2 regions of the Acidovorax sp. LjRoot66 genome follow, and region 2 is predicted to be linked to the other one. Evidence: riboswitches for the same ligand, from Rfam matches in the RefSeq annotation. Region 2 holds a riboswitch; the other holds the start of a gene.

Region 1 (4,404 bases), 770 kb from region 2:
TCCAGCATCCACAACCCGCGCCCCAGTCACCACCTCTGCGATCCAGGATGCCGAGCAGTCCGGCTTTGCCGCCTGGATCGCCGGCTTCTCGCGCGAGGCCTTGGCTGCGGGCATTCGGCCGGCCACCGTGCAGCAGGTGCTGGCCCATGCCACGCTGCAGCCGCGCGTGATCGAACTCGACCGCGCCCAGCCCGAATTCAACCGCACGCCCTGGGCCTACCTCGACAGCGCCGTGTCGGCCCAGCGCATCGCCCAGGGCCAGGCCAAGCGGGCCGAGCACCAGGCGGCCATCGACGCCGCAGCCACACGCTATGGCGTGCCCTCCTCCATCATCACCGCCATCTGGGGCATGGAGAGCAACTACGGCAGCAACTTCGGCAGCTTCCGCGCGGTCGATGCGCTGGCCACGCTGGGCTTCGAAGGCCGCCGCGCCGCCTGGGCGCGCAGCGAGCTGCTGGCGGCCCTGCGCATCCTGGACCAGGGCGACATCAGCGACGAGCGCATGGTGGGCTCCTGGGCCGGCGCCATGGGCAATACGCAGTTCCTGCCCTCGGTCTTTCTGGCCTATGCGGTCGATGCCGATGGCGACGGCCATCGCGACATCTGGGGCAGCATCCCGGATGTGGCGGCCTCCACCGCCAACTTCCTCGCGCGCATGGGCTGGCAGGCCGGCCAGCCCTGGGGCGTGGAGGTGCGGCTGCCGCTGGGCTTTGACTACGCGCGTGCCGAGCAGACGGTGCGCCAGACGGCTGCCCAGTGGGCTGCCGAAGGCCTGCAGGGTGTGGACGGGCAACCGCTGCCCGCGCTGGAGGCCGCCTCCATCGCCACGCCGGCCGGCGCACGCGGCCCGGCCTTTCTCGTGGGGCCGAACTTCCGCGCCATCCTGCGCTACAACAACTCGGTGAGCTATGCGCTGGCCGTGGGCCTGCTGGCGCGCCAGATCGACGGCGGCAGCGGCGTGGCCACCGCCTGGCCGCGTGACCTCGCGCCGCTGTCGCGCAGCCAGATGCAGCAGTTGCAGACGCTGCTCAACCAGCGCGGTTTCAACGCCGGCACGCCCGACGGCGTGATGGGCCCGGCCACGCGCGCCGGGCTGCGCCAGTACCAGCAGAGCCTTGGTGCGGTGGCCGATGGCTACCCCACTGCCGAGCTGCTGCAGCGGCTTGCAGCGCCCTGAACGCAGCACTGACCGTTAACAACCGCATACAATCGCGCCCTGTTGGTGCTCGCGGTCCTCTTCTGGAACGCAGTTCAACGGGAAGCAGGAGGGCTTTGCAACAAGCCTGACCTGCGCTGCCCCCGCAACGGTCGGTGGAAGAGCCTTACGGCTCGGCATCCTTCATCAAGCCACTGGGCGCCAACGGCGCCTGGGAAGGCAAGGGACGCTTTTTCCACCCAGCCCGGATACCGGCCAACGAAGTGGTCTGCAGGCATGCCCATGGCGTGCGGCGAACCGTTCAGTCCAGACCCGGCGGGGATGCCGGGGAGGACGCCCCTGTATCCGTTGCCCCATGAATCCCCACTTTTGCCGCCCCTCGGCCGGGCATGCGCCCGCGCGCTTCCATGTCTCGTGCCTCTACGGTGCCGTTCTCACACTGGCTGCTGCCACGGGCGCACAGGCCCAAACCGCCACACTGGCCCCGGTCACCGTGCAGTCCGGTGCCTTCATCGAAACACCCCAGACGCTGACCACGCCCACCAGCACCGGCAGCCGGCTGGGCCTCACGGCGCTGGAAACGCCGGCCTCGATCGAGGTGCTGGAGGGCGAGACCATCCGCCAGCGCGGTGACCAGTCCATCGCCGACGCCGCCTCCCGCGCCACCGGCATCACGCAGACGGCCTCGGCCGCCGGTGGCGCCCTGGTGGCGCGCGGCTTTGCCGGCAATACCTCGGTGATGCGTTTGTACGACGGCACGCGCCAGTACGTCTCGGGCGGCACCGTCACCTTCCCGTTCGACCCCTGGCAGGCCGAGCGTGTGGAGGTGCTGCGCGGCCCCGCCTCGATCATGTATGGCGAGGGTGCCATCGGCGGCGCCATCAACACCGTGCCCAAGAAGCCCACGCGCGGTGCCATTTCCAACGAGGTGCGCCTGGCCTACGGCTCGCAGGACACAGTGCGCACGGCATTCGGCAGCGGCGGCGCCATCAACGAGCAGTGGTCGTACCGGGTGGACCTGTCGCACAACCGCTCCGATGGCCATGTGGACCGCGGCGGCTCCAAGTCGCTGGTGGCCGCAGGCGCCCTGCGCTTCGATGCCACGCCCGACCTGCGCTTCACCCTGTCGCACGACTACGGCAACCAGGAGCCCGCGCCTTACTTCGGCATTCCACTGGTCAACGGCCGCATCGACCCGGCACTGCGCAAGGCCAATTTCAACGTGGCCGATGCGTACCTCAAGTTCCGCGACCAGTGGACACGCCTGGATACGGAGTGGACGCCCTCCTCGGCCCTTACCCTGCGCAACTCGCTGTACCGCATCGCCTCGGACCGCCACTGGAACAACGCCGAGGGCTATGCCTACGTGCCCGCCACGCGGCGCATCACGCGTTCGGGCTTCATCGGCATCGACTACACGCTGGACCAGGTGGGCAACCGCTTCGACGCCACGCTCAAGCAGCCCATCGCCGGCCTGCCCAACACCCTCACGGTGGGCTTCGACGTGAACCGGCTCGAATACGCCAAGACGCGGGGCGACGGCGCGGCCGCGCAGTCGCTCGACCCCTACCAGTTCGTGCCCGGCAACTTCCCCACCACGGGTGTGACCGTGGGTGAGCTGTTCAAGGCCCAGACCGATACGCGCTCGCTGTTCGTGGAAGACCAGCTGCAGCTGACCCAACAGCTGTCCTTGGTCACGGGTCTGCGCTGGGATTCGATTGCCTACGGCAAGCAGGATTCCAAACGCATCGACCCCGATGTGAACAAAAGCTTCAACCACCTGTCAGGCCGCATTGGCGCGGTGTATGCCGTCACGCCGGTCACGTCCGTCTACGCGCAGTATTCGACGGCGGCCGACCCGCTGGGCGGCGTGGTCAACACCTCGGCGCAACAGAGCCAGTTCGACCTGGCCACGGGCAGGCAAGCCGAAATCGGCTGGAAGCAACTGTTCGACGACCGCAAGGGCGAGTTCACGCTGGCCGCCTACTGGATCGAGAAGAAGAAGCTGCTGATCCGCGACGCGGTGGACCCCAACCTCTTCCAGCAGGTGGGCGCCCAGTCCTCGCGCGGCATTGAGGCATCGGTCAGCTATGCGCCGGTGTCCACCGTGCGGCTGGACCTCAATGCCGCCGTGCTGGATGCGAAGTTCGACGACTTCAACGAAGTGGTCAGCGGCCGCGTGGTCTCGCGCAACGGCAACACCCCGCCGGGCGTGCCCGAGCGCACGGCCAACGGCTGGGTGACCTGGGCCTTCATGCCCGCGTGGGAGGTGGGCCTGGGCGTGCGCTACGTCGGTGCGCGCAAGGTGGACAACGCCAACAGCAGCAGCGCGGCCTCCTTCACCGTGGCCGACGCCAGCCTGCGCTGGGCCGTGCGCCCGGGCACGGTACTGGCCCTGCACGTCTACAACCTCACGGACCGCATCTACGCGCAGACGCTGTACAGCGGCAACAACCAGTGGATCCTCGGCCGCCCGCGCTCGGCGGAGCTGTCGGCCCATGTGCGCTTCTGATTGCGCAGCGTGAGCCCCGCGCTGCACGCCCTGTGGCGCCCGCTGCGGCGGGCGCTGTACTTCACCCACCGCTGGCTGGGCATCGCTGGCTGCATCCTGTTCGTGCTGTGGTTCGTGTCGGGGCTGGTGATGCTGCATGTGCGCTTTCCTGCGCTCACGCCGCAGGAGCGCATCGATGGCCTGCCGGTGCTGGACCTCGCGCAGGTGACGGTCACACCGGCCGAGGCGCTGGCGCAGCTCCAGCTGGCGGCACTCCGCAGGATGGCGCTGGAGCAGAGCCTGGATGCGCCCGTATGGCGCGTCATCGACGTCAAGGGCAACCACCACGTGGCTTCTGCATCGGCCACGCCGCTAAGCGCGGTCACGCCCGAACGCGCCGAGGCCATTGCACGCGGATTCGCCCGCTCGGCGACGGCGCGCTACCTGGAGACCAGCTTCGATGACCAGTGGACCCTGCCCAATGCCAACAGCTTCGACAAGGCGCGGCCGCTGCACCGCGTCGCCATCGACGACGGCGCAGGCACGGAACTCTACGTGTCGCAGAAGACGGGCGAGGTGGTTCGCGACACCAGCGCCTTCGAGCGCCGCTGGACACTGTTCGGCACGCTGCTGCACTACTACACCTACGCCCCCATCCGCCGGCATGCAGACTTCTGGCGGCAACTGGTGCTGTGGACCTCGGGCCTGGCCATGGTGTCGGCCGGCACCGGGCTCATCGTGGGCGTGCTGCGCGTGC
Region 2 (4,404 bases):
GTGTTGGCCACGGTGTCGAAACGGCGGCCCGAGGCCTGCACCTCGGCGCCCACGGTCCAGCCAGCCAGCTGCGTGTCGGCGCCCAGGGTGCCGTGGCGCTTGGCGCGGCGCGCCAGCATCTTGCCGGTATCGAGGTCGCGCGGGTTCTGCAGGTCCAGCGAGCCACGCAGCTGCACGCTGCCCAGGCGGTAGGAGCCTGCGAAGGTCACGCCCTTGTATTCGGCGCGCGCCACGTTCGCATAGCAACCTTGCGTGGAGGGGCAGCGCCCGGCGGGGCCGAAGACGATCAGGTCCTGCACGCGGTTGCGGTAGGCGGTTACCGAGAAACTGCTCGAAGCCTGTGCCCAGCGCAGGCCCAGCTCGGCATTGCGGCTGCTCTCGGGGTTCAGGCTGCCCGTGCCGTACTCGCTGAAGCGGTGGTACAGCGTGGGTGCGCGAAAGGCCGTGCCCACCGAGGCCGTGGCGCGCCACTGCGGGGCAAAGGTGTAGCCATAGGCCAGGCTGCCCGTGCCCTTGCCGCCGAACTCGCTGTCCGAGTCGTGGCGCACATTGGCCTGCAAGGTGTGGGCGCCGGCGGTGTAGCCATAGCCCAGTGCCAGCGCATCCTGCGAGCGCTTGCGGTCGATGGGGGCGTTGTCCAGGCGGTCCTCGCGGCGCTCCAGCGCGGCCGTCACCAGGTGCGGGCCCTGGCGCCATTCGTTCTGGAACAGGTAGCCGCGCAGCCGCGTTTCGGTCAGGTAGAAGGCCGGCGTGGTCTGGTACTCGTCGCGCGAGTCGGTGATCTGCACGCGTGTCTTGTACTGCGGGGTCCACTGCGCCTGCCAGTTCAGGCCCAGGGCGTGCAGCTGGTGCTGGTTGCGGTCGTCCTTGCCCAGGCCGCTGTCGTAGCCGCTGTCCAGGTCGTTGGCGAGCAGCGTGGCTTCCAGCCGGTGCGTGGCGTTCACCTGCAGGCCCACACGGGCGCTGGCCGAGGTGGATTCATAGCCGTCGCGGTCGGGGTTCTGCGTGGCGATGGTACGGGCGTTGAAGCCCTTGCTCTCCTCGCGCGCAATGCCGAAGGCGTAGTCGATGGTGCCGCTGGCACCGCTCACGCCGGCCTCGGCCTTGCGTGTGCCGTGGTTGCCAAAACCGATGCCCACGTAGGGCGCCACGCCCTGCTCGCCGCGCTTGGTGAAGATCTGCACCACGCCGCCCATGGCGTCGGAGCCATACACCGCGCCGGCCGGACCGCGCAGCACTTCGATGCGGTCGATCTGCGCCAGCGGGATCGACTCCCACGCCGCGCCGCCGGTGGACTGCGAGTCCATGCGCACACCGTCGATGTAGACGGCCGTGAAGCGCGACTCCGCGCCGCGCAGGAACACGCCGGTGGTGGTGCCGGGCCCGCCGTTGCGGGAGATCTCGATGCCGGGCACACGCGCCAGCACGTCGGCCAGGCCCGTGGCGCCGCTGGTCTCTATGGTCTGGCGGTCGATCACGGTCACGTCGGCCACCAGGTCGGACAGGGGCTGCGGCGTGCGCGTGGCGGTCACCACGGTTTCGCTCAGCGAAGGCGCGCGCAGGTTCTGCGCCAACAGCACAGCGCCATTGGCACCGGCCTGCTGGGCCTGGGCGGCGCAGGCACCGAGCACGGCCAACGCCACCAGGGCGGGACGCAGGCACAGGGGCTTGGCGATGGACGCAGCAAGGCACGCACGGGGGGTACGGATTTTCATGGGGCGAATCGTCAGCAAACAAACCCGTGCCGGCCTCCCGCCAGCGAAATGGGTGATACGGCTGCGCGTGCCCTGCAATCCAGGGCGCATGCAACCACCGTGTTGGCCGGTATCCGGGCTGGCGGAACACTCCCCAACGCCTTCCCAGGTGCTTGTTCAAGGCACCCAGTGGCATGTGGCTGGAGAGAGAAGCCCGAAGGCTTCGTCCGCTGACCGTTGCGGGGGCAGCGCAGGCTCGGCGCGCCATGCGTGGCGCCACCTCCCTGCTTCCCGTTGAACTGCAGCATGTGAACCACACCGCGAGCACCAACCCGGTGATTTTACGACCGTTTACAACCCGCCGTCCTACAATCGGTGGCTGTATGGCAACAACACCATCGACCACTGACCAGATCGCCGAGCGCGTGGAGCGCCTGCTGGTGCGCCACGCCGAACTGCAGCGCACCAACGCCCTGCTGTCCGAGCAGGTGGCCGCACTCACCCAGGAGCGCGACTCCCTCAAATCCCGCCTGAGCGCAGCGCGCTCGCGCGTGGACGCCCTGCTCGAGCGCCTGCCCCAGGCCCCTCCCGCGAAAGACGCCGCATGAAGCAAATCGAGGTGCAGATCCTGCAGCAAAGCTACCTGCTCAGTTGCCCCGAGGGGCACGAGAGCCGGCTGCTCGACGCCGTGGAGCGCGTGGACACCGCCATGACGCGCATCCGCGATGCCGGCAAGGTGCGTGCCCGTGAACGCATCGCGGTGCTGGCCGCACTGAACCTCGCCTTCGAGATCGCCGACCGCGAAGCCGCCGACCTCGCCGAGGCGGCCGACCACCCCCACCCTGTGCCCATGGCCACCCCCATGGCAATGGGCGACGACATGCCGGCGCCACCGCCCCGGCGCAGCGCCAGCGGCGTGCAGGAATCGCTGCTGCCACCCGATGCGGACGAGGCCCTGCGCCTGCAAAGCCTGGTGCAGCGCCTGGACCAGGCCCTGGGCGAAGACGGTCGGCTGCTGTAGGGCCAGAAAGCGCCGCGCCGCACGCTATCAGCGGCACACATTCTGGAGATTTTCTTTACATCGCCTAACGGCTGCAAAGGGCATTTTCAGCGCCTACAATAAAGGTGTCTGCGGTGCCGCCGGGTCTTATATTTCCTTGAACCAATGCTCAACGAGCACGGGCTTGGTACATCGCCAGGGGAGCGTGATCATCTCGCGTCAGATGAACCCAACACCTGGCTGCCCTCGCCCACCTGAACCCCCGGTTCAGGATGAGGGTCCGGTAGCAATGCCGCAGACACCTATTCCAGAAATGGCTGCCGGAGCGATCCGGCAGCCATTTTTTTCGGGCGCCGATTCCTGTGCCCATGCGATGCGTCCGGGCAGTTCGGTATCCTGCGATGGTCGCCCCCAATCCATGCCAGCCCACCGCTCCACCCGCTTTGCCATCTGCTGCACACTGGTCGCCATGATCGCGCTGCCGTCACTGGCGCAGACCGGCAAAGCCCCATCCGCGCGCCATGCCACGCTGTACGACGCCGCCGTGTTCAATGACCGAGCCGCAGTGGAACGGCTTCTGGCCCGCGACCCTGCCAGCGTGAACCGGGGGGACCAATGGGGCTTCACGCCCCTGCACGGCGTGGCCGGCGAGGAGCACACCGCCATGGCCCGCCTGCTGATCGAGCGAGGAGCCAACGTGAATGCTGCCAACAGCGAAGGCACCACGCCGCTTCATTTGGCCGCCTACCCGGAGATGGCAAAACTGCTGGTGCAAGCAGGCGCAAAAATCGAGGCCCGCGACAACGGCGGCAACACCCCATTGCATGCCGCCACCGAGCACCCGGAGATGCAGGACGTGATGGCGCAGCTGCTCAAGCTGGGCGCCAACCCGAATGCGGCCAACAAGGCCGGCGAAACACCGCTGGATGTAGCGCTCACGAGGCAGGAGCCCGCGAAGGTGGCGCTGCTGCGTCGCCATGGAGCGCGGCCGGGCAAGGCGAAGTAGCCAGACCGCCTGCAGCCGACAAGCCCGCGCTCTACAATTCCTGCCGCATTGCAGCACCTTCCCGCCCCCTCCATTTCCATCTGCCACCTCCCCATGCTCGACCCCCTCCTGATCGTTGAACTCGGCGTCCTCGGCCTGTGCACGGGCTTTCTCGCGGGGCTGCTGGGCATTGGCGGCGGCATGCTGATGGTGCCCTTCCTGACCTACATCCTGGGCGCACGCGAAGTCGCGCCGGACCTGGCAGTGAAGATGGCCATCGCCACCTCGATGGCCACCATCGTCTTCACCTCCATCTCCAGCGTGCGCGCGCACCACAAGCGCGGTGCGGTGCGCTGGGACATCGTCCAGCGCCTGGCGCCGGGCATCGTGATCGGCGGCTTCGCGGCCAGCCTGGGCATCTTCGCGCTGCTCAAGGGCTCGTCGCTGGCGATCTTCTTCGCGCTGTTCGTGAGCTTCTCGGCCAGCCAGATGCTGCTGGACAAGAAGCCCGCGCCCACGCGCCAGATGCCGGGCACCGGCGGGCAACTGGCCGCGGGTGGGGTGATCGGTTTCCTGTCGGGCCTGGTGGGTGCCGGCGGCGGCTTCGTGAGCGTGCCCTTCATGACCTGGTGCAACGTGGCCATCCACAATGCCGTGGCCACCAGCGCCGCACTGGGCTTTCCGATCGCGCTGGCCAACGTGGTGGGCTATGCCGTCAGCGGGCA

What was found. A riboswitch is a leader RNA that binds a small molecule or an ion and turns the genes downstream of it on or off. The one in region 2 is predicted to bind cobalamin.
Region 1: another riboswitch for cobalamin. It lies ahead of ACSQ3Y_RS20205 (TonB-dependent receptor); the one in region 2 lies ahead of ACSQ3Y_RS23830 (TonB-dependent receptor domain-containing protein).

The regions. Positions count from the first base shown of each region.
Region 1 is NZ_CAXUQU020000001.1:4,295,259-4,299,662, forward strand. Features, by position in the region: gene ACSQ3Y_RS20200 (lytic murein transglycosylase) at 1-1,177, shown strand, start outside; cobalamin riboswitch at 1,204-1,430, shown strand; gene ACSQ3Y_RS20205 (TonB-dependent receptor) at 1,512-3,668, shown strand; gene ACSQ3Y_RS20210 (PepSY domain-containing protein) at 3,678-4,404, shown strand, end outside.
Region 2 is NZ_CAXUQU020000001.1:5,064,396-5,068,799, forward strand. Features, by position in the region: gene ACSQ3Y_RS23830 (TonB-dependent receptor domain-containing protein) at 1-1,715, opposite strand, end outside; cobalamin riboswitch at 1,803-2,041, opposite strand; gene ACSQ3Y_RS23835 (hypothetical protein) at 2,078-2,302, shown strand; gene ACSQ3Y_RS23840 (cell division protein ZapA) at 2,299-2,715, shown strand; RNA gene ssrS (6S RNA) at 2,818-2,999, shown strand; gene ACSQ3Y_RS23850 (ankyrin repeat domain-containing protein) at 3,113-3,700, shown strand; gene ACSQ3Y_RS23855 (sulfite exporter TauE/SafE family protein) at 3,794-4,404, shown strand, end outside.